3 regions of the Aciduricibacillus chroicocephali genome follow, and region 1 is predicted to be linked to each of the others. Evidence: predicted binding sites of a transcription regulator. Region 1 holds the regulator's gene; each other region holds the start of a gene.
What was found. Region 1 encodes Rex, which represses fermentation and respiration genes when NADH is low (regulators of the CRP and FNR family bind a similar motif). Its sites were predicted from a motif close to TTGTGAAATATTTCACAA; they were not measured.
Positions count from the first base shown of each region.

Region 1 (9,747 bases):
TACTTCACCGCCTGTAAGGATTGCGATGTCTTCAAGCATTGCTTTACGACGGTCACCGAAGCCTGGTGCTTTAACAGCAACAGCGTTGAATGTACCACGAAGTTTGTTTACAACTAGTGTAGCGAGTGCTTCGCCTTCTACGTCTTCAGCGATCATAAGTAGTGGCTTGCCTTGCTGGACAACTTGTTCAAGTACAGGAAGAACTTCCTGGATGTTGCCGATTTTCTTGTCAGTGATCAAGATGTACGGGTTCTCAAGAACAGCTTCCATCTTGTCGTTGTCAGTTACCATGTATGGTGAAGCATAACCGCGGTCGAATTGCATACCTTCTACTACTTCAAGTTCAGTAGAGAAGCCTTTTGATTCTTCGATAGTGATAACGCCGTCGTTGCCAACGCGTTCCATAGCTTCAGCGATCAAGTTACCAACTTCTTCGTTACCAGAAGAGATTGCTGCAACTTGTGCGATGGATTCTTTGCTTTCGACTGTTTTAGAGATGCCTTGAAGTTCTTTAACTGCAGTTTCGACAGCTTGTTCGATACCGCGGCGAAGACCTACAGGATTAGCACCTGAAGTTACGTTCTTCAAGCCTTCTGTAATCAATGCTTGAGCAAGAACAGTCGCTGTAGTTGTACCGTCACCAGCTACGTCGTTTGTTTTGGAAGCTACTTCCGCAACAAGCTGAGCACCCATGTTTTCGAATTTGTCTTCAAGTTCGATTTCTTTAGCGATTGTCACACCGTCGTTTGTGATAAGTGGTGAGCCGAAGCTTCTTTCAAGAACAACGTTGCGGCCTTTTGGTCCGAGTGTAACTTTGACAGCATCTGCAAGTGTGTCAACGCCTTTCAGCATTGCACGGCGAGCGTCTTCTGAGAATTTGATGTCTTTAGCCATATTAGATGATCCTCCCTATTAATCGCAATTTTTGTTAAAAAGATGTATGATTAGAAATCAATTAGCCAATAACGGCAAGAATGTCATTTTCACGCAGGATCAAATACTCTTTGCCATCGTATTTCAATTCCGAGCCGGCAAATTTAGAGAATACAACGCGGTCTCCCTCTTTAACTTCGAGTTCAACTTTCTTGCCGTCTACGATGCTGCCAGAACCGACAGCGATGATTTTGCCTTCTTGTGGCTTCTCTTTCGCAGAGTCGGGAAGAACGATACCGCTTGCTGTTTTCTCTTCTTGTTCAACGAGTTCGATGACTACGCGATCTCCTAGTGGTTTGATCATTAGAATGACCTCCTTGATTTCTGTGTGGTTATTTTTATTATTAGCACTCTCTTTACACGAGTGCTAATTCCAGTATCAATAATAATAAATCCAAAAATAAAATGCAAGCAATGACCCTCATAAATTTTGGGATTTTTTCTTAAAAGGAAGCGTATGCTAAAATAAAGGACAAGTCTTATAGTATATGCCCTCATTCTGGATAATATACAGCAGGCAGAATGCATATACTGTTGAAATCAAATAAAGGGAGAATCCGACTCTTGGCGAAAAACTATTTTGGCGTTATCGCCGTCTACATCATCATGCAGTTCTCCGTCTTCCTAGGTGTTCCTCTGCTAATGGGTAAGACAGACCTATCCATCATACAAGCGAATGGCTACTGGAGTATCGGCAGTTTCACAGTCGGTCTCATTCTCGTGCTCCTACTTATGAAGCCAGAAATGAAAAAGAATATGGATCGCAATGCTACGAACTTCAATACTACGATTGGCTGGATTATACTCGGCGTATTTCTCTCCTATGGAGCTCAGATTCTCGCGGGCCTTATTGAACAGAACTTCTTTAAAGTGAGTAATGAATCCGCCAATACGGAACAGATCATGATGCTCGCCCGCTCCGCACCGCTCTTTGTCATCATCCCGGCACTTATAGCGCCAATTCTGGAAGAGATCATTTTCCGCAAGATCATTTTTGGCTCCATGTATAAGAGAATGGGCTTCTTAATCCCGGCAATCATTTCTTCCATCATGTTCGGTCTCATTCACGGAGAACTGGTACATTTGCTCATCTATGCGTCGATGGGATTTGTTTTTGCTTATCTATATATGAAAACAAAGAGGATTATTGTCCCAATTGCTGTCCATATGGCTTTAAATTCCATCAGTGTTATTCTACAATATAATATAGACCCGGAAGATATTGATCGAATGCAGCAACAGGCCGAAGTTCTGCAGACGATATTGCTTGGAGGCGTACTTTTTTGAGAATTTCACCAATGATACCGGCAATCGTCTACTTCCTGATGGGCTGTCTGTTCCTCTTCGCTGCTTACAAAAGCGCAATGACAGCACCTACGATTTGGAATGCAACGACTGTCATTTTGACGGTATTCACTACGTTTATGTTCGGAGCGTGTATTCGCCTGATCCGTTTCTATCTTAATATGAAGAAACATATGAAAAAGAAGTAGCACTCCTAAGCTGGAGAGCTACTTCTTTTCTGTTGAGACTGCTTCTTCTTTCGTTTCCTGATCTTTCATTGGATAATGCTTTAGGAAGTAAACAAGTGACTGCAACTCGACTGCGAGATCAATATGATGAACACGTACATGACTCGGCACGGCAATACGTGCTGGTGTGAAATTGAGAATTCCCTCAATTCCATGCGCAACAAGCCGATCTGTAATATGCTGTGCTTCTGAAGCCGGAACAGTGAGAATTGCTACCCGCACACCATTAAGTCTGTTCTCCAGCTCGCCGATATTGTAGACCGGGATGCCGCCCACTTCACTGCCTGATTTATGAGAGCTTTTATCAAAAGCAACGACGATTTTCGTATTGTTATTTTTCATGAAATTATAATTCAGGAAGGCAGTCCCAAGATTACCTACCCCGATCAGTGCGACTTCAGTCAATTCATCCTGATCAAGTGTTTTGCGGAAAAATCCAAGGAGATACTCGACATTGTAGCCATAGCCTTTCTTGCCAAGTGCTCCAAAGTATGAAAAGTCACGGCGGATTGTGGCAGAATCCACTTTCACTGCCTCACTCAATTCTTTTGAAGAAACGCGCTTCTTTCCTTGATGGTTCAAGTTGTTCAAAAATCTATAATATAAAGGCAGACGTTTCGCTGTCGCCTGCGGAATTTTATTTTGATTTTGCTGTTCCACTGCTTATTCCTCCTCGGGGCTGCGTTTGAAATCCCCGGACTTGCCTCCAGTTTTCTCAACCAGGTATGTCGGACCGATAATCATTCCCTTATCGATCGCCTTGCACATGTCATATACAGTGAGCGCTGTTGCACTTGCAGCTGTGAGCGCTTCCATTTCCACTCCCGTACTCCCTTTTGTCTTGACGGAAGCTTCGATATGTAGTTCATATAACGCCGAATCAATTTCCCATTCAAAACTGATGTTGACGCCTTTAAGCTGAAGCGGATGACACATAGGAATCCAGTCCGACGTCTTCTTCGCTGCCATAATACCGGCAACTTGAGCTACTGCCAGGACATCTCCTTTGGCAATTTCCTGCTTGCTCACTTTTTCGTAGATTTCCTCATTGACACGCACACTCGACCGAGCGATTGCAGTTCGTTCCGTATCCTGCTTGCTGCTTATGTCGACCATCCGCGCTCTGCCTTGTTCATTAAAATGCGTGAAATCAGACATATCCACTCAACTCCTGTGATGATATCATTCTCCTATTCTATCAGAAAAGGTGAAAGAAGTCGTGATAATTTTCACAATCTGGTTGCCTGCCCTAATCCGGTTGCGCTAAACTGGAAACAGATGAGGTGAATATCCATGATTGTCATGCAGATAAATCAGCTCTCCAAGTCCTTCGGGGCTGAGGAGATTCTTTCAAATATAAAATTGGAAATTAAAGACCGTGATCGGGTTGCCATTGTTGGCCGTAACGGCGCAGGCAAGTCTACCCTTCTCAAAATTATGGCCGGTGAAATGAGCTACGATTCCGGAGATTTGATTAAACCGAAAGAAGTAGAAATTGGCTACCTCGCTCAGCATACTGCACTTGATACGACGAACTCCATCTGGGATGAAATGCGCGAAGTATTCAGCGATCTCATCGCCCGTGAAAAGGAGTTGCGCAGCCTGGAGCAGAAGATGGCAGACTCCGGGGACTATACAGAAGATGAATATGCCCGTTTACTTGCCGAATATGACCGCAAGCAACATGCCTTTGACCAGGATGGTGGCTATAGCTTTGAATCCGAAATTCGCGCTGTACTCACTGGTCTCGATTTCAGTGAGTATGATTACAGCACACCTATTACAGAACTGAGTGGTGGACAGAAAACACGTCTTGCCCTTGGCAGACTCCTATTGAAAAAGCCTGAACTGCTCATTCTCGATGAACCGACGAACCACTTGGACATTGAGACTCTGAATTGGCTGGAAGGTTATCTCGGCGGTTATCCGGGAGCAGTAGCCATCGTATCCCACGACCGCTACTTCCTCGATAAGACCGTTTCGATCGTGTATGAGATTTCCCGCCATCGTTCACGCCGCTTTGTCGGCTCCTACAGCAAATATCTTGAACAGAAGGCTGCTGATTATGAAAGTGAACTGAAAGCTTATGAGAACCAGCAGGCAGAGATTAAACGTACAGAGGAGTTCATCCAACGCAATATTGTACGGGCTTCTACAACAAAACGAGCTCAGAGCCGCCGCAAACAACTTGAAAAGATGGAAATGATGGATCGACCGCTCGGTGATGAATCATCAGCCTCCTTCTCTTTCCAAATTGACAAGAAAACCGGGAATGATGTGCTGAAGATTGAAGATGTTGCTTTCCGCTATGAAGGTGAATCTACTAATCTGTTTGAGCATGCAAATTTCCATGTAAATCGTGGAGAGCGAATTGCACTTGTCGGACCGAATGGTGCCGGAAAGACAACTTTGCTGAAAGCAATTCTTGGACGTTACACACCAGCAAGTGGTGAAATTCGAATCGGCTCGAATGTCGAAATCGGTTACTATGATCAGGAACAGACTGAGCTCTCTTCCACAAAGACAGTGCTCAAGGAATTATGGGACGACTATCCAACAATGATGGAACGCGATGTGCGTACTGTCCTCGGCAATTTCCTATTTTCCGGGGATGATGTCCTAAAGCCGGTCAGCTCCCTGAGTGGTGGGGAAAAAGCACGTCTTGCCCTGGCAAAGCTCATGCTTCAACGTGCAAACCTGCTTATCCTGGATGAACCGACAAACCACTTGGATATTGACAGCAAAGAAGTATTGGAAGCGGCACTGATTGACTATCCGGGTACAATCGTATTCGTTTCACACGACCGCTATTTCATCAATCGCATCGCCGACCAAGTCGTAGAGCTTACAAAAGAAGGTACGACAGTCTATCTTGGCGACTACGATTATTATGTAGAGAAAAAGGAAGAAACGGCTGAGATCCAGAGACTCGACGAGCTCGAAAAAGCAGCTCCGAAAAAGGAAGAAAAGAAGAACGAACAAGCTCTTTCCTATAAAGAACAGAAGCAGCTGCAAAGCGAAAAACGCAAGATTGCACGCCGCATTGCTGAACTAGAAGAAAAAATAGAAATGCTGGAAAGCGAACATGCTGAACTTGAAGAGCAAATGACACTTCCTGAAGTATTTGAAGACCATGAAGCTGTTATGAAACTGACTGAACGAACAGCAGCCATTCGAGCACAGATTGATGAATATATGGAAGAATGGACAATATTATCAGAAGAAGAATGATAGATATAAAAAAACTGCAACAGGCAAATTGCCGTTGCAGTTTTTTATTTGAACAAATAATCATTCTGAATCGAATTCTCTACAGCTACTCTGTAGATCAATCCGTATCCTAACATTGCAGCAAGTACCGAGCTCCCTCCATAACTAAGGAAGTAAAGCGGAATCCCGGTAATCGGCATAATACCGATTGTCATGCCGATATTTTGGAACGTATGCATGAGTAATAGACTCATATAGCCAAAACATAGATAAGACCCAAACGGATTGCGGGTATACACTTGCAATCCGAGAGTAACGAGTTTATACATTAGCAGGAAATATAGCAGCACAACAGCCGCTGTTCCAATGAATCCGAAGCTTTCACCCACTACTGAGAATATAAAGTCAGTCTGTGCTTCGGGCAGCTGGACTTGCAAGCTGTCCATTCCTTTTCCCGTCAGTTGGCCTGAACCAAGCGCTTGCATGGAACGGTCGATATGGAACGTATCATTGCTCGTTTGCTGAGAGTGGTCGAACCAGGTCAATACCCGCCCCATCTGATACGGCTTGATATGCAGTACGTCTTGTGCGAAATTCGGAAATTGTACTACGATGAAGACGACCGTAACAGCAGCTACAAGCAACGTCGTAACCATCGTAGCTATAATTTTCCAGTTAATCCCTGACAAAATAACGAGCATCCCTGTGATAAATAAATACACAAGTGATGTACCCATATCCGGCTGAACCATTGTGAACATGACCGGTATCCCGACAACAATGATCATTTTGCCAAGGAGCTTCAAATCTGTCTCCAGTGTAGGCCTTTTCACTCTTTCTTTATGCTTCGTGATAATTGCTGAAAGATAGAGAATAAGCCCGATCTTTGTGAATTCACTCGGCTGCAGAGTAAAGCCCGGAAGATGGAACCAGCTCTTTGCACCGTTTACTTCTCTCGCAATGCTTTCCGGACTTAACCAAAGGACGACGAGCAGGAATACAGTCGCACCGTAAATAATTAGACTCGCACGATAGTACTGATCCGTATCGATCATCTGTAAGCCGATCAAAATCAAAACCCCAACAATATACCAGAAACTCTGCAACATGACGAAATTCTTACCTTCATACTGTTCCAGCTGCTGGGCGTTATAAATGGCAAGCAGGCTAACACTAATCAGAAGAACCAACAATATAATCAGGTCACTCTGAAAAAAATGAGATTGTTTTTTTTGCATCTGTTTACACCAAATTTCCAATCATCTGAATTCGGACGATCAATTGACAAATATCCGCAAATTTCTCGGTTACCTGACAATTATACTCGATACAGGCAATTGTTGACTACTCTTGTTTAATATAATTCTAGGCCCGGGTTCGCGTTCAAATCCATCCCATGACGTCTCCCCTGCTCATAAGCAATATGGGCAGCAGCTCCAATCATCGCTGCATTGTCCGTGCACAGATGGATTGGCGGGAAATGAAGCGGGATTCCGCTATTTTCAAATCGCTCAGCAAGCTTATTGCGGAGCCCTTTGTTTGCTGCAACTCCACCAGCAACAATAACTTCTTTTACATTATATTGCTTCGCCGCCTTGAATGTCTTCTCAACAAGTACTTCAACAACGCTAGCCTGGAAGCTTGCAGCGATATCTTCATCCTTCAGTTCCTTGCCACGCTGTTTCGCATTATGAATCGTATTGATTACAGCAGATTTCAAACCGCTGAAACTGAAGTCAAAGCTTCCTTCCTCTAAATAAGCACGCGGGAACTCAATCGTTTCCTCTCCATCCGCAGCAAGTCGGTCAATATGCGGACCTCCAGGATATGGGAGAGATAACATGCGTGCCACTTTATCATATGCTTCACCACATGCGTCGTCCCGTGTCTGCCCAATGACTTCAAATTCCCCGTGTCCTTTCATTAAGACAAGCTCTGTATGCCCTCCAGAAACGATAAGAGCTAACAGCGGAAATTCAAATTCTTCAATTAGCCGGTTCGCATAAATATGGCCGGCGATATGGTGGACACCGATTAAAGGCTTTTTCTTAGCAAAAGATAGAGCCTTTGCTGCGCTGACACCAATAAGCAATGCTCCCACAAGGCCCGGACCTTCTGTTACAGCAATAGCATCAATATCATCCCATTCAAGACCAGACTGTGAAAAAGCCTCACTGATCACATCAGTAATTGCTTCAACATGGTGGCGGGATGCAATCTCAGGAACAACGCCTCCAAATCTCTTATGGCTCTCGATTTGTGAGGCAACAACATTTGCAAGCAGCTCTGTTCCATTTTTCACAATTGCTGCCGCTGTTTCATCACAGCTCGTTTCAATAGCTAGTATGCATGTATCTTTTTTCATGTAAAGTCCACCCACATGACAATAGCATCTTCATTATTGTCGGTATAGTAATTTTTACGAACACCGCCTGGAATGAGACCGAACTTACGGTACATTTTTTGGGCGATAATATTGGAAACACGAACCTCTAGAGATAAACGTTCCATGCCATTCATAATTGCTTCAGCCACGATATGCTTGAATAAACGCTCACCAAGCTTCTTACCGCGCATTTCCGGTAAGAGAGCTATATTCGTTACCTGTGCATCACCAAGTACCATCCAAGTACCTGCATAGCCGATAATACGATCGCCCATTTCCATTACATAATAGTAGGCGAAATCATTATCATTTATTTCTTGTTTGAAGATCTCTTCTGGCCATGGACAAGGGAATGAAGCACGGTCAATTTCCATGACCTGTTCCAAATCATCAAGTTGCATCCGGCGAATTTTAACGCCGGTTTCTGTATGTGTTTTACTCATTGCCTTCCCTGTCCTTATTAGACTCAAGCCACTTAGCTTCTGCTTCAGCAAGGCGCAAGTAATTCGGCACAAGCTCCCCTGCTTGTATTCCTTCTTTACCCAATCCACAAAAAGCAAGATCAGCCGGGTTCGGATATTGGTTTGCACCATTAGGAATGATTGCAAGGTCTCCCATAATGGCCTCAATACATTCTCGATGAATGGATAGTTCCGGACTTAAGAAAATCACAGGTCTTCCTTCATTCTTAAGCTCGTGAAGCCAGTCTTCCATTAAGATATTTTGTTCCGGGCGCACTAGTTGTGCCTTCCCATCCTTAAACTCGTACAATCCAGTAAATACAAGTCCACGGCGTGCATCAAAAAAAGGACAAATTGCATGTTTGCTATTTCTTCCCTGCCAAGCGAGCAGTTCAAGACTGGAAACAGCTTTGACAGGAATATTGAGTGCCCAAGCAAGCGTTTTTGCTGTCGTCACACCAATCCGGACGCCTGTATAAGAACCAGGGCCATTGGCGACAACGATCTGATCAAGGTCTTCCGGCTCCATACCGACTTCCTTCATCAAGTCATCAACGGCTGGCATTAGACGAACCGAGTGATTCTTTTTAACATTTGTTATATAGGAACCGATCAGCTCTCCGTCACGAAGCAATGCTACGCCTAGAGTCTGATTCGAAGTGTCCATTGCAAGTATATTCATGCATGCTGCTCCTTAAAACCGCTCTTCCCTGCACCAATCATAGTTGTAATTCAGCTGCCACAACTTCAAAGTGCATACCCTGCGGTGACAAAGTGAAGAGACGTTGATGTTCATTCAGATACTCTATTTTAACATCCAACCGTTCTTTTGGTAAGAATTCCTCAATGAATTGAGCCCACTCAACGACAGATACGCCATCTCCACTGAAATATTCATCAAAACCGAGATCTTCCTCAGAATGCTCCAGTCGATACGCATCCATATGATAAAGGGGAAGATCTCCTTTATATTCTTTAATAATGGTAAAAGTCGGGCTCGACAAAGTCTGTACAATCCCCAGACCTCTCGCAACCCCTTTTGTAAAGGTTGTCTTTCCTGCTCCTAGTTCCCCTTCCAGAGTAATGACATCTCCCTTTTTTAAAAGAAGAGCCAGTTTTTCGCCGAGTCGCATTGTATCTTCCATGGATTCAGTCCTGATCTGATGCATTGTCGTTAACTTCACCTACTTAAAATGATTATAGCCGCTTTTATTCAAACGACTCA
Region 1 is NZ_CP129113.1:510,517-520,263, reverse strand. Features, by position in the region: gene groL (chaperonin GroEL) at 1-894, opposite strand, end outside; gene groES (co-chaperone GroES) at 956-1,237, opposite strand; gene QR721_RS02785 (CPBP family intramembrane glutamic endopeptidase) at 1,498-2,220, shown strand; gene QR721_RS02780 (DUF4305 domain-containing protein) at 2,217-2,426, shown strand; gene QR721_RS02775 (redox-sensing transcriptional repressor Rex) at 2,445-3,125, opposite strand; gene moaC (cyclic pyranopterin monophosphate synthase MoaC) at 3,129-3,623, opposite strand; gene QR721_RS02765 (ABC-F family ATP-binding cassette domain-containing protein) at 3,759-5,696, shown strand; gene QR721_RS02760 (FtsW/RodA/SpoVE family cell cycle protein) at 5,741-6,913, opposite strand; gene tsaD (tRNA (adenosine(37)-N6)-threonylcarbamoyltransferase complex transferase subunit TsaD) at 7,030-8,040, opposite strand; gene rimI (ribosomal protein S18-alanine N-acetyltransferase) at 8,037-8,504, opposite strand; gene tsaB (tRNA (adenosine(37)-N6)-threonylcarbamoyltransferase complex dimerization subunit type 1 TsaB) at 8,497-9,204, opposite strand; gene tsaE (tRNA (adenosine(37)-N6)-threonylcarbamoyltransferase complex ATPase subunit type 1 TsaE) at 9,242-9,691, opposite strand; gene thiL (thiamine-phosphate kinase) at 9,707-9,747, opposite strand, start outside.

Region 2 (10,376 bases), 290 kb from region 1:
TCATGCATTGTGAGCACCTCTTCCCCATTCAATGAAGTCTTGATATGCCTTGTTGTCTTGCATAAGATTCATATGTGTTCCGTTTGCGGTTACATGACCTTTCTCGAGCAAAAGGATCTGGTCGGCACTATTGAGCCAATGAAGCCGGTGTGTCGCAAGGAAAATGACTTTGTTCTTGGCAAGTGAGAGGACCAGCTGTTTTATTTCATACTCCGTTTCAATGTCAAGGTGGGCGGTCGGTTCATCAAGCAGAATCACCGGTTTCTCACTCAAGAGAGCACGTGCTAATGCGACGCGCTGAGCCTGTCCGCCACTTAGTGTGCGTCCACCTTCACCGATGCGCTCATGTATACCGTTTGGAAGGCTTGCGACAAATTTGCCAAGCCCAATATTGCTAATCAGTTTTTCCACTTGCTCGTCTGTCGCTTCCGGTTCATAAAAACGGATATTGTCAGCAAGTGACAACGGAAAAACATATGGATGCTGTGGGATATAGGCGATTTTGCTGATCCACTCTGGATCATTTAGAGTATTGGTGAGCTTGCCATTCCCATAAATTTCTCCTGAAGAAGGCGAGAGTCTTCCAGCAAGCAACTGAAGCAAAGTGGATTTGCCGGCACCGCTTGGTCCGACAATCGCATTAAGTCCGGTAGTTGCTTTAAACGAGATGTCATCAAGCAGCTTAGCTCCATCAACTTCTATATCTATATGTTTCAAAGCAACAGCAGGAATTCCTCTGAATCCTTCAATATTTCCAGCCTTCTGTCCTCTTGTTTCCTCATCTTCAATCAGCTTATCAACTTCTGCCATTGCAATTTGACCATCCAATGTTGCGTGATAATCTTTGCCGACTTGTTTAATTGGCGAGAAATATTCTGGAGCAAGAATGAGGATCGTAAGGGCAGGTAGTAGCCCAATTGCACCATCGATTAAGCGCAATCCAAGTCCGACAGCAACAAAGGCGATAGAAAGGCTTGTGAAGAAATCGAGTGCAAATGATGATAGAAAAGCGACCTTCAACGTTCGCATCGTTGCATTTCGATAATCGTCACTGACACGTTCAATATTACTAGCATGCTGTTTGCTTCTTCCCAAATAACTAAGTGTCTCCAGACCTTTTAATGAATCTAGAAAATAGTTGGCCAGCCTTGTATATGTTGCATACTGTCTATCTGCCATCTTCTGAGCCGCAAGTCCAAGCAAAATCATGAAAATGACGACGATAGGAACGGTGACAACAAGGATCATGGAGGAAATCGGATCAAAAAAGAAAACAAAGACAACGACTGTAGCCGGGACAATCATTGTTTTAATCGTACGGATGCCAATGATGCCAAGATAATCTTTTACTTTGTCAATTCCCTCCATAGCCAACGTGACGAGATGTCCTGTGCCATGACGGCGAATGGAAGAGATATTCGGTTGAAAATAGACTTTCAATATCTTCTCGCGCAAACTTCCAGCAGCCTGTCTTGCAAACCTTTCAGCAAGTGCTGTTTCAATATGGCCGATGGTATGCCTGATCATAAATGCGGCAAAAAAGATTCCGATACCACTAAGCACATCGGGTAAGGGTGTTCTGCTGAACAACGCAGTAACCGACTTTGCCAGGAAATAGGCTTGAGCCAGGATGCTGCCAGCTTCAAGTATAATGAGCAGCGCAAGGAGAAGATGCGCCCGCCGTGAACCAGGATAGGCGGGCAGTCCTCTTTTTCTTTGCTTCTTCATCAGTATTCCAACTCGTCATCCTGCTTGATTCTCTTGCGGAAAATAAAGTAGCTCCACGCCTGGTAGCCGAGCACGAAAGGCAATAGGAACAGTGAGAAGATTGTCATGACCTTGAGTGTATAACCGCCTGATGAAGCATTGTAGACAGTTAAGCTATACGCTTCTGAAAGGGAACTGATCATCACTCTCGGGAACATGCCAAGGAAGATGCTCCCTGTCAGTAGAATGATTGTAATACTTGTCAGCATGAAAGCTTTCACATCAAGCTTCTGGTTGTTGTGCAAATTTGCGAAAAGCAGGGCAACCCAGGCGAGAATCGGTATAACCATGAATGTCTGTCCGTGATAGCTGAACACATCAGAAATGAAGTAGCCAATAATGATGAAGGCTAGGAACAGTACACTTGTAATTGGTGTCAACTTCCGAGCCATACTGCGCGCACGCTCCTGGAGTTCTCCGTGTGTGCGAATCGTAATGAACTGCAATCCATGCGTTAATGTAAGGAATAGGAACATAACGCCGCCGAGTAAAGCAAAAGGATGAAGGAACTGTAGGAAGTTTCCAGTCATCTCCTTATTGGCATCGATCGGCATACCGGTCATGAAATTCGCAAGCACAACTCCCCAGAGAACAGGCGGGAGAAGGCTGCCTATAAATAATGACCAGTCCCAAATACGGCGCCATCTGTCACTATCGACTTTGCCTCGGAACTCGAAGGAAACTCCGCGCATGATGAGTGCCAGCAACATGAACACGAGTGGAATGTAGAATCCGCTGAACATCGTTGCGTACCAGTGTGGGAAGGCGGCAAACATCGCTCCGCCAGCAACGATGAGCCATACTTCATTTGCGTCCCAGAACGGGCCAATCGTATTCATATAAACCCTGATTTCCTGATCATTTTTTCCGAGGAGTCGGGAAACGACGCCAACTCCGAAGTCAAACCCTTCCAATACGAAGAAACCAATAAACAAAACGGTAATGAGGATGAACCAGAATTCACTAAGAGACAATTTCAGCACCTCCCTTGTTATTGAACGGATCCTCTTCGGAAACAGGGGATTCCGGATCTTTGCGTTGCTCCGGCTTAATGTGACGAACGAACAAGTAAATTGTCAGAGCACCGAGTATGGCATAGATTGTTGTAAATGAAATGAGCGAAAACAGCATTTCACTTGCGGAAACAGAAGGAGATACAGCATCTTCTGTTTTCATCAGGCCGAATACGACCCAAGGCTGCCGTCCAAGCTCGGTCAAAAGCCAACCGGCTGTATTTGCGATGAAAGGCAGTGCTATCGCAAAAGGCATCAATTTCATAAATTTATGGTGTTTTTCAAGTGTCACCGTGTTCTTGCGTGATGCATACATGCCATACAGGCCAAGCAAAAGCATGACACCACCGGCACCAGTCATAATACGGAACACCCAGAACAGAGTTTTTACCGGCGGAATATAGTTGCCAGGACCATATTTTGCCTCATACTGATCCTGCAGCTGGTTGATTCCTTCTAGTGAACCATTGAACTGGTTATAGGAAAGGAAACTAAGCAAGTAAGGAATCTGAATTTCAAAATCATTTTCCTTTGCTTTCTCATTGATTTTTGCAAAAACAGTGAAAGGTGCAGGATCTCCGCTTGTTTCCCATAGCGCCTCGGCAGCAGCCATTTTCATTGGCTGTTCCTGTACAAGGTGCTGAGCTTGCCAGTGGCCTGTGAACAGGACGGCAAAAGCTGTAAGGAAGCCGACAACTATTGAAATGCGGAACGATTTCTTGAACATTTCCAAATCGTGTTTACGCGCGATTTTCCAAGCACTAATGCCAGCAATCAAGAAGGCGCCCGTTGTAAGTGATGTCAGCAAAACGTGTGGGAACTGTGCCCACAGATGTGGATTGGTTAGAATGGCAAGGAAATTATTCATCTGTGCGCGACCATCTGCTATTTCATATCCGACCGGGTTCTGCATGAATGAATTGGCTGAGAGAATCCAGAATGCAGAGAAAATCGTACCAAGTGATACAAGCCAAATGGAGGCAAGGTGAATCTTCTTAGGCAAACGATTCCAGCCGAAAACCCAGATTCCGATAAAAGTAGATTCCATAAAGAAAGCGAGCAGACCTTCAATAGCAAGAGATGGTCCGAAAACGTCGCCTACAAAGCGAGAGTAGGCGGACCAGTTCATTCCGAATTGGAACTCTTGGAAAATACCTGTGACGATACCGACTGCGAAGTTGATCAGGAACAGCACTGCCCAGAACTTCGTCATCCTCTTGTAAATTTCCTGTCCTTTAAAAACATACAATGTCTGCATGATCGCAATGACAAAGGCGAGTCCAATAGAAACTGGTACGAAGAAATAATGAAAAATAGTAGTCGATGCAAATTGAAGACGGGCAATAATCAGTGGATCCATCAAATTTCAACTCCTTTGCAAGATTGAGAGAGCAAGAATCGTATGCAGTCTGATTCTCCCTGTCTCTTAGGTAAATCGATTTATAAATGCTATACACTTATTATATGCACTAGGGCATTCTGAGAATGTGAAATTTGTCACAAACTATGTACGAAACAGTGACAAATTCATGACAAAGCGGGCAGATATCATATCTGCCCGCTTGTAGTTTGTTCCGTATTTTTATCGCGTTTTTTTATAAGGTGTGAAGCGTTGATCCAGGAGGCGATGGGGATGATTGCTGCAATGCCGATTCCAGCGCAAAATATTGTCAGCATTTCATCACTGAACACTTTGGAATTGGCAATTGCACCGACAGAATACTTCAAGTCGCGGAACCATAGAAGAAGTCCCATGTAGCTGCCGATAAAGGCGAAGAAAAGTGTATTCGTATTTGTCCCGAGAATATCTTTGCCGATCGTCAAACCCGAAAGGAAAAGTTTGCGCCTCTCAATTTTCGGTTGGTGATTGAAAATTTCCTGCATAGGCGAGGTGATCGAAATCGCAACGTCTGTTATTGAACCAATCGTACTCATAATGATGACGGAGGTGGCGATTTTTACAAAATCAACTCCGAGATGGAGAGAGTATATGCTGATTTCTTCTAATTCTTCTTCGCTGAAGCCTTGAATCATGGACTTCTTAGTAACAATGAGAATGAAAATAAGCATAACTGCGATTGTGATCATCGTTGCCATAAAGGCTGTTGCAGTCTTTTGGTTGACCCCATTAATGTAAAAGAGATTGATTGCACTGATTCCCGTGCAGGCGATGAATGTAAGAATGATCGGATTTATGTGAGGATCGGTCATTAGTAAAACGGTTATGAGAAGCATAATGAAATTCAGGAACAATGCAAAAAATGACCGTGCTCCTTTTTTTCCGCCGACCCAGATCATCAGAATGAGCAATATGGCTGCCAGAACAAGATTCGTACTCATATTCTCGCCTTCTTTCTCTTAATGAAGAAAATACTCGTATACAGGCCGACCGGAATTGCGAGGACAATGCCGATTCCACCAGCAAGCGCTCGAGTCAGCTCCAAGGAAAGATTCATGGAAAGCGTGAAACCGAGCGGATTGGCATTTTTTAAATAAAGAATGAGTGACGGAATGGCGCCACTTATATAAGCGAAGAAAAGTATGCTCGTCATCGTTCCCATAATATCTCTGCCGATCTCCAGAGCGGAACGCTTCAAAGCTTCAATGGAAATCTCATTGTTTAATTCAAACAGTTCAAAAATCGATGCTGACATTGTAATGGCAACATCCATAACTGCCCCGAGTGAACCGATTAGCAATCCAGCAAAAAATACGAGCCGGTATGGCCGCGTCAGAAATTGCATCTCTTCATAATACATGCCTTTCTCCCCGGTGAGTCGCATAATGAGGAAGGTAATCGTTAGTGACATAACTGTGCCAATAAGTGTTGCAATAATGGCGGCAAATGTCTTCTCGTTCCACCCATTTGAAAATAGTAATGAAATGACGGTGAACAGGACGGCGATGACTCCACAAATGAGAAGCAGATTCGTATTCGTCCGCACGTTTAAGTCAATGGCGTAGGCAAGGAGTGCCCCATTAATGAAAAGGCTCGCTGCGGAGAGCAATCCTTGCCGTTTACCAACTAGAAGCAAAACCAAAATGAATATCCAGCCTACGATTACGATGTAATAATCACGCTTCACATTTGTAATATCCCCAGTCAAAATTTTCTTTCCTAAAGATTTTTTATCAATTATTACGAAGAGCTCATTGCCTGGGTTGTATTTCTGATCACTTGCTTGAGCCAAAGAATATGTATTCTCCAGTATGATTGTTCTGCCTTTGTCCTTGCCATTTTGCATGACAGCCGTCAAACGCTGGGTGAATAGCTTGTCTTTATTGCCGTAGCTGTCTTGCTCCGATTTCATCTGGAGTAGTTTTGAAGACGTAACTTTAGCAATGGGCTTGCCATAAAAGCGTGCATTATTAAAGACGAACAACATAGATCCGAGACAAAGTACGACAAGTATTACATATATGAGTATGTTTCGTTTAGATATCCGATTTAAAAGTTGTAACATTTCAAGGAACCTCCTCATTTGTCTATCAATTGTACTGTTATGAGAGGAGAAGGACAAATTTCAGAAAAAGTGCCATTGAACAACATTGGTTAGTCTGTTATACAGGTAGTATGGAATTATTTTGAAGAGGGTGAATGAAATGGAGAGCATCCAAGCGCCGGGAAATCGAATATCAAAAAGTTATATACGTGTGCAGAGAATTGCAGGGGCGTTGTGGCTAGCTGGTGAGGTCTTTGTTCTTGCCATCATATATCTTTTAGCACGGAATTTTCACTGGTATGCATGGATTGATTGGTTTTTATATGGGCTTGGGGCAGTCTCTGTTCTCTATGCAGTCTGGTCGATTGGGCTTGCTCCTATGCTCATGCAACGATACTGGCGCTATGATGTAGGAGAAGAGTTCATTCAGCTGCAGCATGGCCGACTAATCCGTTCGAATCAGCTTATACCGCTAACAAAGGTACAATATGTTGAGCTAGGGCAAGGTCCGCTTCTTCGATCACAAAATTTGTTCAGGATTGAAATCGGAACAATGGGTTCGCAACATGTAATTCCTGGTCTGTCAGAGCAAGAGGCATACAGGGTAAGAGAAAGAATTGCAGAGCTTGCCCGTATTAAGGAAGTGGAAGAATGAATGTGAGAAAACGTATGCATCCGATGATGATTGTTGTATCGCTGCTTAAAGCAATTAAATCATTTTTCTTTCTCATCATTTATTTCTTTGTTTTTGGTTGGGGGGATTCGTCGCTCTGGGTACAAATGATACAAGTTGTGTTTATAGTAGGATTTATATTACTGATGATCCACCTTTTTCTGAAATGGCTAAGGACCTTATATGAAGTTCAAGAGAATGGAATTGCGGTTCAGGAAGGCGTATTTCAGAAAAAAGAACGCTATATCGCATTCGAGAGAGTGCAGAATGTCCAGAAGAATAAGCCGTTTTATTTGAACATATTCGGGCTTGTCGCACTAAGATTCGAAACTGGAGCGGAAGGGGACGGGGCAGATCTCGTCTTCTCAGCATTAAAAAACGAGGAAGCCGAGCGCATTGAACAGGTGCTAGATACCGCTAGAATGTCTGGTTTCATTCGTCAAAAGAATCATTTGGCTGATGAATATGAAGGGGATGAGTATGCGGAGGAACGGAGTATTCATTTTGCTTCCACAAGTAAAGATATATTGAAGGCCTCTTTTCTTTCGTTCAGTTACTTTGCTATCATTCCAGTCATCTTTGCATTTGTTTCGAATGCTAAGGACCTGATAAATATAGAAAAATATGAGAAAGGGTTTTTTGAATTCCTTCTCGGCTCTTGGCAGGCGACTATCCTCATAAGTATTGGTTTATTAGTAATCATGGGGATTGTAGGGGTATTAATAACATTCGTAAAGTATGGTAATTCAATTATTTCTTCAGATAACCAGAGGATATATTTGAGGAGCGGGATGTTTAGTGAACGTCATTTTTCTATTAGAAAAAACCAGGTGCAAGCTGTAAAAGTTCATCAATCTTTGTTAAAGCGTATGCTTGGTTTAGCAAGTGTCGAACTTGTCACCGCTGGGGGAATCGATGAAGAAATGGAAGGCGGCAATACATTGTATCCTTTCCTCCCTGCAAGGAAAGCGACGGAAATCATTGCAGAACTGCTTCCCGATTTTGAAATTAGAGATGAATCTGTAATGAAGCACCTGCCGAGGAAATCACTTGTTGCAAGACTGCTGCGTATTCCGTGGCTGTTTATTGCTTGTTTTATCGTGATGATGATTTTCTACCGTATGTATTGGTACCTTTCTTTCGTTCTCCTTATTTTTTCTGCTATCGAGCGTTATCTCGATTTCAAGTATAGCCGTTTTCTGATCAATAATGATTTCATTCAGCTACAGACGGGTGGGATTTATACTCATCTGACCGTTATCAGCCGAACACGTATGATTGAAATGGATGTAAGACGGTCAATTGTGAAAGAACGTTTTGGCCTGTCAACATTAAAAGCGACGACCCGCGGCAAACCTGTTAACGTTGAAGAACTTTCCGATATACCAGATGATTGGGCGAGAGAGGCTTATAACTGGTATTCCGAACGGCGGCCAGTCTTTATTGTGAAATAGTCTAGGGTTGGAATAATGCATCGTATAATGAATGGGTTGTGTGACAAGGCTAAGGAAGAAATGAAAAGCCGGGAGGTAACAAAATGAATAAAGGACAACATAGATTTCATGATTATATTTTGGAACGCACTCATGATGACCGGATTGAGGATGCAAAATTACTTCTAACGGAGAGCTTTAAGAAGCAGGACGAGCGCAGCTTTGATAAAGCTTATCTGCAGGAGCAATTCATGCCCCAAATGCAGAAGCTATTGAAGACGGAGCATGTAAAAGAAGTCAATGGAATTATGAGAGAGTTCGGGGATAAATACAAAGGTTAAAAGTCGATTTGGCGCATCCCGATTATTAGTTTTATAAAAGCCCCGATATCCAGTCTGTGTAGTCTGGATATCGGGGCTTGCGTTGTTGGACTATTTATTAGTAGTCTGTTCTAATCTACGCTTACGGTAATCAGCGGTAGCAGTAAATAGAACGTCTGTCGATGAATTCAGTGCTGTTTCGAAAGAATCCTGAAGCACGCCAACGATGAAGCCGACTCCTACAACCGTCATGGCAACGTCATTGGATATTCCAAACAAGCTGCACGCGAGCGGAATAAGCAGAAGGGAACCACCGGCAACTCCGGAAGCACCGCATGCACAGACGGCTGCCAGGACACTCAAGATCACTGCTGTCGGAAGGTCGACTGGAATATTCAAAGTATGGACCGCTGCTAGCGTCAGAACAGAAATCGTAACTGCAGCTCCGCCCATGTTGATTGTTGCACCGAGAGGAATGGAGACGGAATACGTATCTTTATCCAACCCGAGTTTGTCACATAGACGCATGTTAACCGGAATGTTCGCAGCTGAACTGCGTGTGAAGAATGCTGTAATACCACTTTCACGGATGCATTGGAAAACGAGCGGGTATGGATTCATGCGAGTCGCAATGAACACAATAATCGGATTGACGACAAGTGCAACGAAGAGCATGCAGCCAATTAATACGACTAGCAGCTTTCCATAGTTGAGCAAAGAACTTAGACCGCTTTCTGTAATCGATGCAAATACAAGTCCAAGAATACCAAGTGGTGCAAAACGAATAACCCAGCGTACAATATCAGATACGGCATCTGAGAAATTGACTAGCATCGTCTTGGTGGAATCCGGTGCTTTTTTCAAGGCAAGACCAAGAAGAAGTGCCCAGGAAAGGATGCCAATATAATTCGCTTCTGCAATGGCATGAACAGGATTATCAACGATGTTGAGAAGCAATGTTTTCAAGACTTCCGCTACTCCTCCCGGAGCTGTCAGATCCTCTGGGCTTGCTGGGAGAGACAGGGTGACTGGAAACAGGAAACTTGCGATGACCGCGATGAACCCAGCGAGAAATGTCCCGAGTAAATAAAGTAGAATAATGGCTTTCATGTTTGTCTTCTGGCCGCTTCTATGCTGTGCAATTGCCGACATGACAAGGAATAGGACGAGCAAAGGAGCAATCGCCTTTAAAGCCCCAACGAACAAGGTTCCAAGAAGAGCAACCGGTTTTGCCGCAGGTACTGCTAAGGCAAGAATGATACCAATGATAAGGCCGATAACAATTTGTTGGACCAGGCTTAGTCTGTTCCATCTTTTGAATAAGTTTTTCACATGAATTCTCCTTGTATGCAGAGTTATCGCAAGTATATGCGTAATCTGCATCAGTTGCTTACAACTTAAAATTATAAGTATTTTTCTGACATCCAGCAATGGCATTTTAAAATCAATGTTATTGAAATGGACATATTTAGTTGATTTACACTATTGAGTCCCTTTTTCATTACCTACTGTGAGAAATCCCAGCTTAATATTATAGAGGAAAGGGAAAAGATTAGAGTATAAATCGACAGGAGGTTTTGTGTCATGGTAAGAGTACCATATGATCCGTTCAAGCAGCTCTCGAATGTTCGTCAGGAGATGGACCGTTTCCTTTCAGGAATTCCGAATCCATTCGAGGGGAACCGAGATTTTGGAAATGTGCGAATGGATGTAGTGGAAAATGATAC
Region 2 is NZ_CP129113.1:217,445-227,820, forward strand. Features, by position in the region: gene cydC (thiol reductant ABC exporter subunit CydC) at 1-8, opposite strand, end outside; gene cydD (thiol reductant ABC exporter subunit CydD) at 1-1,728, opposite strand; gene cydB (cytochrome d ubiquinol oxidase subunit II) at 1,728-2,741, opposite strand; gene QR721_RS01245 (cytochrome ubiquinol oxidase subunit I) at 2,731-4,140, opposite strand; gene QR721_RS01250 (YibE/F family protein) at 4,329-5,120, opposite strand; gene QR721_RS01255 (YibE/F family protein) at 5,117-6,244, opposite strand; gene QR721_RS01260 (PH domain-containing protein) at 6,384-6,878, shown strand; gene QR721_RS01265 (PH domain-containing protein) at 6,875-8,350, shown strand; gene QR721_RS01270 (hypothetical protein) at 8,434-8,670, shown strand; gene sstT (serine/threonine transporter SstT) at 8,761-9,981, opposite strand; gene QR721_RS01280 (Hsp20/alpha crystallin family protein) at 10,234-10,376, shown strand, end outside.
Region 2: the regulator Rex is predicted to act here: its motif matches at 4,266-4,283, upstream of QR721_RS01245 (cytochrome ubiquinol oxidase subunit I).

Region 3 (10,376 bases), 210 kb from region 1:
GGCTGCACAAATTAAAAAATTCGGTACTTATTACAATGACAACAATCGTGACATTCAGCCAATTGGAGATAGGCCGGTTTTGGAACATTCAACAGCTAAATAAATGTATTTTCAACAACCTTCAGGTCTCGTCATTTATGAACGAGGCCTTTTGAGATTTAATATTTTTTATTTACTTTCCCATTTAACTTCGTTACAAAAAAACCTGCACAACAACTAACCCGCCCGGACTATAGAAATTAACCCTTCCGCAAATTGTAATCGAACCTTTAAAAAAAAGGGAATTCCCCCCATTTTTACACAGTAGTTTCTAAAGTGGATATTCCAGATTCGTTTGCTAGACTTTTTTCAAGTTCTTTCAAGCCCCAATTCTTTACAGGCTTTTAATCAGAGTGGTATCCTTTTCTAATGGGGATTGTTGCTTTTTTGTCACAATTAATGGGTAATACTAAAAGCAGGGATTAATACATCATGAGAACGGAGGTCCTACTGTGGAATTGTATCGTGCTTCATTTAAAAGAAAAACTGTTATGAATACAATATTGCTTCTGCTTGGAATTATCTTCATCGGAGCCAATCTGCGTGCTCCCCTCACAGCTGTCGGACCGCTAATCGCCAATATTCGCACCGATCTTCATCTTTCAAATGCTATAGCTGGTACAATCACAACTGTTCCCCTGCTTGCTTTTGCCCTAATATCCCCTCTCGCACCGAAACTCGCTAAGAAACGGGGCATGGAGCAGGCAATCTTCCTTTCCTTATTCCTCCTCGCCGCGGGTATGATTCTTCGTTCATTGAACGGCATTACTCTTTTGTTCGCAGGTACGATTCTTATTGGCTGTGCCATAGCAGTCAGTAATGTCCTATTGCCTAGCTTTATTAAAACAAAATTCCCGCGTGGTGTCGGCATCATGACCGGAATCTATTCTGTAGCCATGAATCTTTTCGGAGCCTTGTCGTCCGGAATTAGTGTACCGCTATCTGAATGGCATGGGTTTGGCTGGAAAGGCGCTCTCGTTTTTTGGGTCTTACTCGCTGTAATTGCGATTATCATTTGGATTCCTCAACTCGTCAAAGCACCGAAGCCACGTAATTGGAAGGATGCAGCGTTTGAAAGTGAAAGCATTTGGAAATCGCCTCTTGCATGGAAAGTGACAATTTTCATGGGAGCTCAGTCTCTCATCTTCTATACAATGATGACATGGCTTCCTGAATTGTTGCAGTTACGTGGTTATAGTAATAATGCAGCTGGCTGGATGCTTTCTCTCATGCAGTTCGCATTGATTCCCGTCACCTTTTTCATTCCTGTCATTGCTGATCGGATGAAGAACCAACAGCCTCTAGCGATCATTACAGCTGCTTTTTATTTTTGTGGAATCGGTGGACTGCTGTTTACGAATCAGGTGCTAACTATAATCTGTGTTATCTTCATTGGGATTGCAAGCGGTAGTGCTTTCAGTCTTTCCATGATGTTCTTTACACTGCGTACGGATAATAGTGGTGAATCGGCAGAGCTTTCCGGAATGGCACAATCATTCGGTTACTTGCTCGCTTCTCTCGGACCAGTTCTTTTCGGCGCTCTCCATGACCTTACACACAATTGGACAGTCCCCATTATCATGCTGCTTGTCAATATTCTCGTGTTCTTCTATGCAGGACTTGGTGCTGCCAAGCCGGGAAAAGTGCACAATCATGCAAAAGCACAATAGTTTAAAAAAACGGCCCTGTATGTTTCGAAAGCATACAGGGCCGTTTTTTTAATCTTCTTTTCTGCTTATATATTCGTTCGGCGTGTTGCCGCCTTCTGCATTATGATTTTTATATTGCGCCTTTCGTCCATTACGCTTTTCGCCACTGTTCTCGCGCTCTTTGAACTGGTTGTTGAATCGATCCTGTTTGCTCAAATTCGCTTCCTCCTCCCATACGCTGATCCTTTATAGTTTGCCGATTATTGTCGACTCCTATACTGCTCCAATGCGGACTTCCGTTTGAAAGTCAGTGCATACGGGAAATATTCAAGGACCAATATTCTTAAAGGAGGCATCTTTTGACATGGCAACACCAGACAAAAAATATATGGGAACTTTCTATAGTCAAAGAGAATTGCTTGAAGCAATGGATGCATTGAAGAAACAAGGTCACACAGAGAAAGACATGTATGTTGTTACAAATGATGAACAAGATATCCGTATGATCCGCGGTCGTACAGATGCTGAAGTAGAATCAGCAGGAGATGAAAACTGGCTTGAAAAGGTTAAACATTTCATCATGGGAGAAGAGCCTGTAACAGGTGCTTTTGAAAAAATGGGCTATTCTCAGGAACAAGCGAACCGCTATTATGCTGAAGCCAAAAAAGGCGGCATGCTTCTCTTCATTGACAGAGAGCTTGATATGCGAAATCATGCTGGAAAGAACAATAAGCACCTTAATAAGGAGCTGGGAGTTTCTCCGTACCGTTCTGATGAGGACTACTTTAAAACGAACGTAGGAGCTGAGCCAGCTACTGCTTTAAATCATGAAAATCTTGATTTAAACAATGGCACTACTCGTCCGCATCTTGTGAAAAGCAATAAGGATACACTTGAAAGGGCTGCTTCAGGTGAGCGAGTTCCAGTGAATAAAGTAAATACTGGAGACGATATATCTCGAAAAGTAATTGAATCAGACAGAAATCACCATGCAGATTTAGACCATAGATTGACCACGAGCACAGCCGAAACCAGAGCCGATATTAATACAAATCCAGCCAATGATACATTAAGAAAGGCCGCTGCAGGCGAATGGGTCGACAAGCAGAACGTTCAAGCTGGAGATCGTATTTCTGAAGAGATGATCAATAAAAACAAACAAGGCGAAGAACTTGATCATAGACTGACGACAAATACTGAAACAGGACGCAATCTCTCAACTCGCGATGACAGCAACTTGAAAAAGGCAGCGGCTGGTGAATGGGTCGATAAGCGAAATGTCCAAGCTGGGGATCGTATTTCTGAAGAGATGGTCAATAAAAACAAACAAGGCGAAGAACTTGATCACAGGCTTACAACCAACTATGAAACAGCAAACAACCAAGTTTCTACTCATGATGACAGTACTTTGAAGAAAGCCGCTTCAGGCGAATGGGTTGATAAGGAAGATGTGCAGGTCGGTGATCGGCTATCAGAAGAAATGGCTAAAAAGAGGAAAGAAAATGACCAGGAACTTGACCATCGTCTAAAAGATGACAATTCCATTTAAATAAATAAAATGCCCGTCAATCCCTTTTATGGATTGACGGGCATTTATTTTTACTGGTAACCCCAGACCATTGTAAGCAATGTACCGAGTACAGTGACAAGCGCAATAAATACTGCATAGTACGTATGCGTATAAATCGCTGTACCATCCTCAGATTCACCAGCATGCATGAACATGACTAGCTGAATGCCAGCCTGCATGAATGCGGTAATCAGAAGGATTACGACACCTGTCTTCATGGAGACATCAAGGTACAATACCAGAAGGGCAACACCTGTAAGGACTAGCGAAGAAATGAATCCTGTAAGGTGCTTCGTTGGAAACAGTTCTTTAAAAGTCATCTTACATCATTCCTTTCAAGTAGACGAAACTGAAGATGAAAATCCAGATAACGTCTAGGAAGTGCCAGTACAACGAGAAGATAAAGGACTTATTCGCTGTTTCTGGTGTAATGCCACGTCTAGCAACTTGAATCATGATGAACAAGCCCCAGAAGAAACCTAGTGTAACGTGTGCTCCGTGCGTTCCAAGCAATGTGAGCAATGCAGAAGTAAAGGCACTTGTCTGCAAGCTCGCTCCTTCATGAACATATGTTGTAAATTCATAAATCTCAACACTCAAGAACCCAAGACCAAGAAGAAGTGTAATACCCATGAATACGAGCATCGCCTTCTTGGCACCAAGACGCATCGCGTTAACTGCAAGGCCAATTGTGAAACTTGATGTCAAAAGGACAAACGTTTCAATCAAAACAGGTGGCAGTTCGAATATTTCATGCCCTGTTGGACCAGTAGCTGTATGGTCCACCAGGGTGAAGAATGTGGCAAAAAGCGTTCCGAACAAGGCAACTTCAGCACCGATGAAAATCCAGAAACCGAAGATTTTCAGTCTGTTTTCCTCAGTTGCATACTCTTTAGGGACTGAATGATCAATCTTCATTAAAAGTCACCCCGCTCTTTCTTTCAGTTTCCTTAATCTTCTCGACAGGGATATGGTGACCATGATCAATTTCAAACGAACGGTAAGCCATACATACGAAGATACCGATCAATGACACAATAGCGACGATCCACATTGAGAAGACAAGCGCAAAGCCGAATACGAAGAAGATCGCACTCATGATGATTGGCAAGCCGCTGTTATTTGGCATGTGAATTTCTTCAATCTTGCCTTTGAAGATTTCTTTGCCATGCTCTTTCTTATCCCAGAAAGCTTCGATGGAATCAACTGTCGGCGTAATTGCGAAGTTGTATTCCGGAACTGGACTATGTGTAGCCCATTCAAGCGAACGTGCATTCCAAGGATCTCCATCCACATGACGTGGTGCGTAGCGAGTGCTCCAGTAGATTTGATAAACAATCAACAGGAATCCAATCGCAAGACCGATTGCACCGATGAACGAAATCAAGTTGTAAATACCGAATCCAGAAGCTTCGGAATAAGTGTACATACGACGTGCCTGTCCATTCAAACCAGAAAGGAACAATGGGAAGAAGGCAACGTTAAAGCTAATAGCGATGAACCAGAATGCCCATTTACCAATTCTCTCATTAAGGCTGAAGCCGAAGATCTTTGGCCACCAGAATGTGAAGCCGGCAAGCACACCAAACACTGTACCTGGAATCAATACATAGTGGAAGTGAGCTACTAGGAACATTGTGTTGTGATACTGATAGTCGGCACTTGCCATTGCAAGCATGACACCAGTTACACCACCGATTGTGAAAATTGGAATAAATGCCATTGCCCAAAGCATCGGCACTGTAAATTTAATACTTCCTTTGTAAAGCGTGAGCAGCCAGTTGAATATCTTAACCCCCGTCGGCACGGCTATCGCCATTGTTGTGACAGAGAAGATTCCGTTAACCATTACACCGTGACCCATTGTATAGAAGTGGTGCGTCCATACAAGGAATGAAAGGGCACTGATGGCAACCATACTGAATACCATTGATTTGTAACCGTACAAGTTACGCTGTGCAAATGTGGAGATGATTTCGGAATAGATACCGAATGCCGGGAGAATAACGATGTAAACTTCCGGATGTCCCCATACCCAGAACAAGTTCGCCCAAAGCATATCCATACCGCCATTGGCAATAGAGAAGAAGTTTGTTCCGAACAGTCTGTCCATGGTCATGAGTGCAAGCGCTACTGTAAGTACCGGGAATGCAAATACGATAATCAAGTTCGTGATCAAGATAGACCAAGTAAACATTGGCATCTTCATCAATGTCATACCAGGGGCACGCATTTTCATGATTGTCGTAATGAAGTTGATACCTGTCATCAGAGTACCGATACCTGCAATCTGGATTGCAATTGCATAATAGTTAATCCCTACTGTGTGGCTGAAGTCATTGCTCGCCAACGGGAAGTAGGCTGTCCAGCCGGCATCAGGTGAACCACCGATTACGAATGAAAGGTTAAACAGCATCGCTCCGAAGAAGAACAGCCAGAAACTGATAGCGTTCAAACGCGGGAATGCGACGTCTCTTGCACCAATCTGCAAAGGAGTAACAACGTTCATCAAACCGATGATAAATGGCATCGCCATGAACAAAATCATGACAACCCCGTGTGTGGTGAAAATTTCGTTATAATGCTGCGCATCCAGCAATCCATTATTCGGAACAGCTGTTTGTGCACGCATTAGTATTGCGTCAGCTCCCCCACGGAAGAGCATGAGCAGCGCTGCGAGGATATACATGATACCGATTTTCTTATGGTCAACTGTAGTGAGCCAGTTGCGCCACAGATAGCCCCACTTCTTGAAGTACGTAAGGCCGACAATGATTGCAATCGAAACTACAGCAATCGCAATTTGCGAACCGATGATCATTGGGTCATCGCCATTCTCTAGCGCAAATCTGGAGAAGTACTCCTTCATGTTGCAACCCTTCTTTTCTTGATATTTTGTAAGTCATGCGGAGCAAAGAGAATTACTCTCCGTGCTCCATTCCTGGCATGTCTTCATGTTTCTCTTTATCGTTCTTGTGATGGTTCATCTCTTCTTTTGTCATATCACCTTGCTCATGGCCACCACTATGTTGGTGACTCATTGGCGCTGGGTTGAAACCAAGGTGAGTTCCAGTGTATGTCTTACGACCAAGATGTCCATCTTCAAGCAGCTTGTTGAATTCTTTTTCTTTCAAAGGTTTTGCTGTGGCATGAACGTCAGATACCCACTTGGCATAATCTTTCTTGCTCATTGCCTGTACTTCGAATTCCATTTCAGCGAATCCTGCGCCACTGAAGTTGGAGTTACGGCCGAAGTATGAACCTGGATGGTCCGCTGCAAGGTGAAGTGTGTTAACCATGTTCGCCATGGCGTACTTCTGACCTGCAAGCTGTGGTACCCAGAAGCTCGTCATTGTATTGAAGGAATACAATTTGAACTCAACAGGACGGTTCGTCGGGATATTGACGTAGTTCACTGTTTCAATATCCTCTTCCGGATAACTGAAATGCCATTTCCAGTTAGAAGAAGCAGCATAGATGATGAGCGGCTTCTCATCCTTCAATGACTTAGGTGTTGCCTCAACATCACTTGTAGACTTGATTGTCACGATGGAAAGGAATGTAACGATCAAAACTGGAATAACGATCCAGATTGTCTCAAGTACCTTGCTCCCCTCAATATGAGGCGGCTTATAACCAGGCTCCTGTTTTGATGCCCGGTATTTGACAAGCATGAAAATAAAAAGACAGTATACAACGAGCAAAATAAATGCCATTGTCACAATTGAAGTTATAATGACCTTTGCTTGCGTCGCTGCTGCTGGGCCTTGCGGATTCAGAACAAGCAGATTACAGCCTGAAAGCATTGGTACAATCAGAACCCCAAGCAAAGCCAAAAACCATTTCTTCCTCATTAGGCTACCCCTTTCAGTATGTTTCCTGGTGATTGAATTGGACAAACAGCCGTTTGTAATCCCCTCAATTAATAATGTGAGGATTATCACAATTACAATTTACATTTTAAAACTGTGCACATTGAAACACAATATAGAAAGGTTAAATGACGGCTTTTTTTAATGAATTTGTGTACAGAATGTGACGGAAAATGGACGAAAATTCCGGCTATTCAATCCATTATAAAAACAGCTTCATTTCCCTTTCGTTTTAAACTCTTTTCTCATATTTCCCCACTTACCGACAAACATGTACGATTCTCTAAACCAACACTAAGATTCGTAATTATCAGTCATATCGGCAAGCGAGCAAGCATGGAATGTTCGGAATGCTGTCGAATTTACGCATTTTACTTTTCAGAATCGGCATAATACGTTAATCTAAAAAAAATACTTTATAGCTGGAGGGTTCAAAAAAATGAAAAAAACATTGACGCTCGCCGGTTCCGATTCAAGCGGCGGTGCAGGCATTCAAGCGGATTTGAAGACTTTCCAGGAATATGGCGTATACGGCATGACAGCCCTCACATCCATTGTAACCATGGATCCCGCCAATAACTGGAGCCATGGCGTTTATCCAATTGACACGGAAATTGTTGAAAAACAGCTGAATACGATTCTTTCTGTCGGAATTGATGCCATGAAAACAGGCATGCTCGGTTCTGTTCCGATCATCGAACTTGGTGCAAAGAAAATTGACGAATACAACTTGAAGAACGTTGTAATCGATCCGGTCATGGTTTGCAAAGGTGAAGATGAAGTCTTGCAGCCAGAGAATACAGATGCTATGCGCGAATTGCTTATTCCGCGTGCACTCATTACAACACCGAATTTGTTTGAGGCAGGACAGCTTGCTGGTACAGGGAGAATTAAGACTGTTCACGGAATGAAAGAAGCAGCTGCCAAAATTATTGAACTAGGCGCAAAAAATGTCGTCATCAAAGGTGGCAGTGATCTTGAACACGAGAAAGCAGCCGACCTATTCTACGACGGCAAGGAGTATACGCTGTTTGAAAGTGATAAAATCAATACAAATTACAATCATGGCGCCGGCTGTACGTTTGCTGCGGCAATAACAGCGAATTTGGCACATGGCAAATCTGTAAAAGATGCTGTATCTGCTGCAAAAGATTTCGTGTCTGCTGCAATTAAGCACGGCTGGAAATTGAATGAATTTGTCGGTCCCGTCATGCATGGTGCATACAATAACAACCGCTAAAAACAAAACGCTGCGTAGTTATACGCAGCGTTTTTTGTATGTACACGAATGCAGTTGCTCGAATAGGCTATTGTGAAAAAGTGAAAGAAGCTGATCTCATGGTTAAGAATGCATACGCCCCTATCCGAGTTGCACGTATAGAAAAAGGAAACACAACAATTATGTATCCTGTTGTTTATGGGCTCTCCAATACAACCGCTCAAAATCATATGAACAGCCTAATCCGATCCGTTGTCAGCGAGCTCGTTGAAGCACAACACGCGGAGCAGGATCCTGCTCCTTACTTCCAGGAGATGCTCGGAACATTTGAGGTGAAAAATAACCAGCGTGGCATCTTAAGCATTGTCTTCACCAATTATGCCTATGCGCCAAAACACGCACATGGACTCAACTTGGCAAAATCGCTCACCTTCTCAATTGACAACGGAAAACTATACAATCTAAACAATCTGTTTCGCTCCGATATCAATTACGAAAGTTACCTGTCTCTTCTAATTGAAAAACAGGCCTCCATCCGAAACATACCACTCCTAAATGATAAAATCAACGTCCGGAAAAACCAAGATTTTTATTTAGCCGATCAGACACTCGTCATTTACTTCCAAGCTTACGAAATAGCTCCAGGCTATGCGGGACTGCCTACTTTTCCGCTTCCTGCATATTCTCTCGAGCCAATTCTTAATCAAGACGGGCCCCTCGCCACATTATCAAGTGGTATTTGATGTCACTTCAAATAAAGGTCGATCGCTTTTTCCAAGTTCGTAACGATTGTCATGCGACTGAAACGGTCACCGAATTGTACCGCTGTTTGAGCAATCTCAGGACGAATACCTGAAAGAATAGCATCTACCCCAATAAGAGCAAGAGCATCAATTAGCTCGAATATTTTATGAGCGACAAAAGTATTGACAGTCACTACCCCGGACAAATCGATTAGCAATTGTCGCAATCCTCTATTGCTGCACACTTCAAGCGTGTTTTCCAACATGAATTCCGCACGCACATCATCAATTTTGCCGATAAGCGGCAGTAGGCCAACCCGTTTATTTAACAAAATAATGGGCGAACTGAGTTTATTGATCGTCTGCTGCTGCTCGCGGCTTTGCCGGTTTGTAAAATCATGCTGCTCTTTCAAAAACCAGCTGATGACTCTTCCTATCCCCTCACCAATCATGTTCTTCCATCTATTCAAGTCTTCATTCGTGCAGCCCTCGCAAATTTCAAAGAATTCATCGACAAGGGTCATATACTGCTTCTGTGTTCGGAAAAACTCTCCCGTTATTAAATAAGATGGTGTTTCTAAGTGTCCCTCATCATGAACAAGACCAATAACCCACTCTTCAAAAATTTCAAGAAACTCTGTATCCTGTTTAATAAAAATTTCTGCAAACTTTTTATGGAATTCATTATTCTGTTTCTTCAAACGCTCAACAGCCGCTGGATTTTCCGATAAATAAACCCCTGCCGTCTCTTCTTTATTTATGGAAGTATACCATTCCTCTGTCAATTGCCAAGATTTATCCAATATATATTCGTATAATTTAGTATCGCAATTCATCGTCTTTTCTCCTAGCAGTTTAAGATAATATCTTCCGAATAGTTTCTTATACCCCATTTAACTAAATATATTCCTTAAAAAGCTATAACAAACAAAATTACGGAGATCCGCTGTTTCATCCTGTGAAAATATCTTCTTCTGGATACTTTACCGCTGATGACTTTCTTGTTGCAAAAATAAAAGCGAAAGCCAATGGTCCGACACGTCCAATAAACATAAGACCCATAATAATGATTTTGCCCGGAGTAGTAAGGTGAGGTGTCAGATCCAAAGTCAGACCAACCGTTCCAAAAGCTGACAACACCTCGAAAAGCAATGACAAAAATGGTTTATTCTCCGTCATCGTAAGTAAAAATAGGCTTACAAGAACGAACAATAGACTCACTACAATGATCGCAAGAGAACGGAGAATTGTCGCCTTTCTGATCGTTCTTCTGAATATGACGAC
Region 3 is NZ_CP129113.1:302,973-313,348, reverse strand. Features, by position in the region: gene QR721_RS01700 (carbonic anhydrase) at 1-103, shown strand, start outside; gene QR721_RS01695 (CynX/NimT family MFS transporter) at 531-1,709, shown strand; gene QR721_RS01690 (hypothetical protein) at 1,758-1,904, opposite strand; gene QR721_RS01685 (YflT domain-containing protein) at 2,053-3,237, shown strand; gene qoxD (cytochrome aa3 quinol oxidase subunit IV) at 3,288-3,578, opposite strand; gene qoxC (cytochrome aa3 quinol oxidase subunit III) at 3,580-4,176, opposite strand; gene qoxB (cytochrome aa3 quinol oxidase subunit I) at 4,166-6,127, opposite strand; gene qoxA (cytochrome aa3 quinol oxidase subunit II) at 6,180-7,112, opposite strand; gene pdxK (pyridoxine/pyridoxal/pyridoxamine kinase) at 7,570-8,370, shown strand; gene QR721_RS01655 (DUF3298 and DUF4163 domain-containing protein) at 8,409-9,092, shown strand; gene QR721_RS01650 (STAS domain-containing protein) at 9,095-9,928, opposite strand; gene QR721_RS01645 (TrkH family potassium uptake protein) at 10,044-10,376, opposite strand, start outside.
Region 3: the regulator Rex is predicted to act here: its motif matches at 7,187-7,204, upstream of qoxA (cytochrome aa3 quinol oxidase subunit II).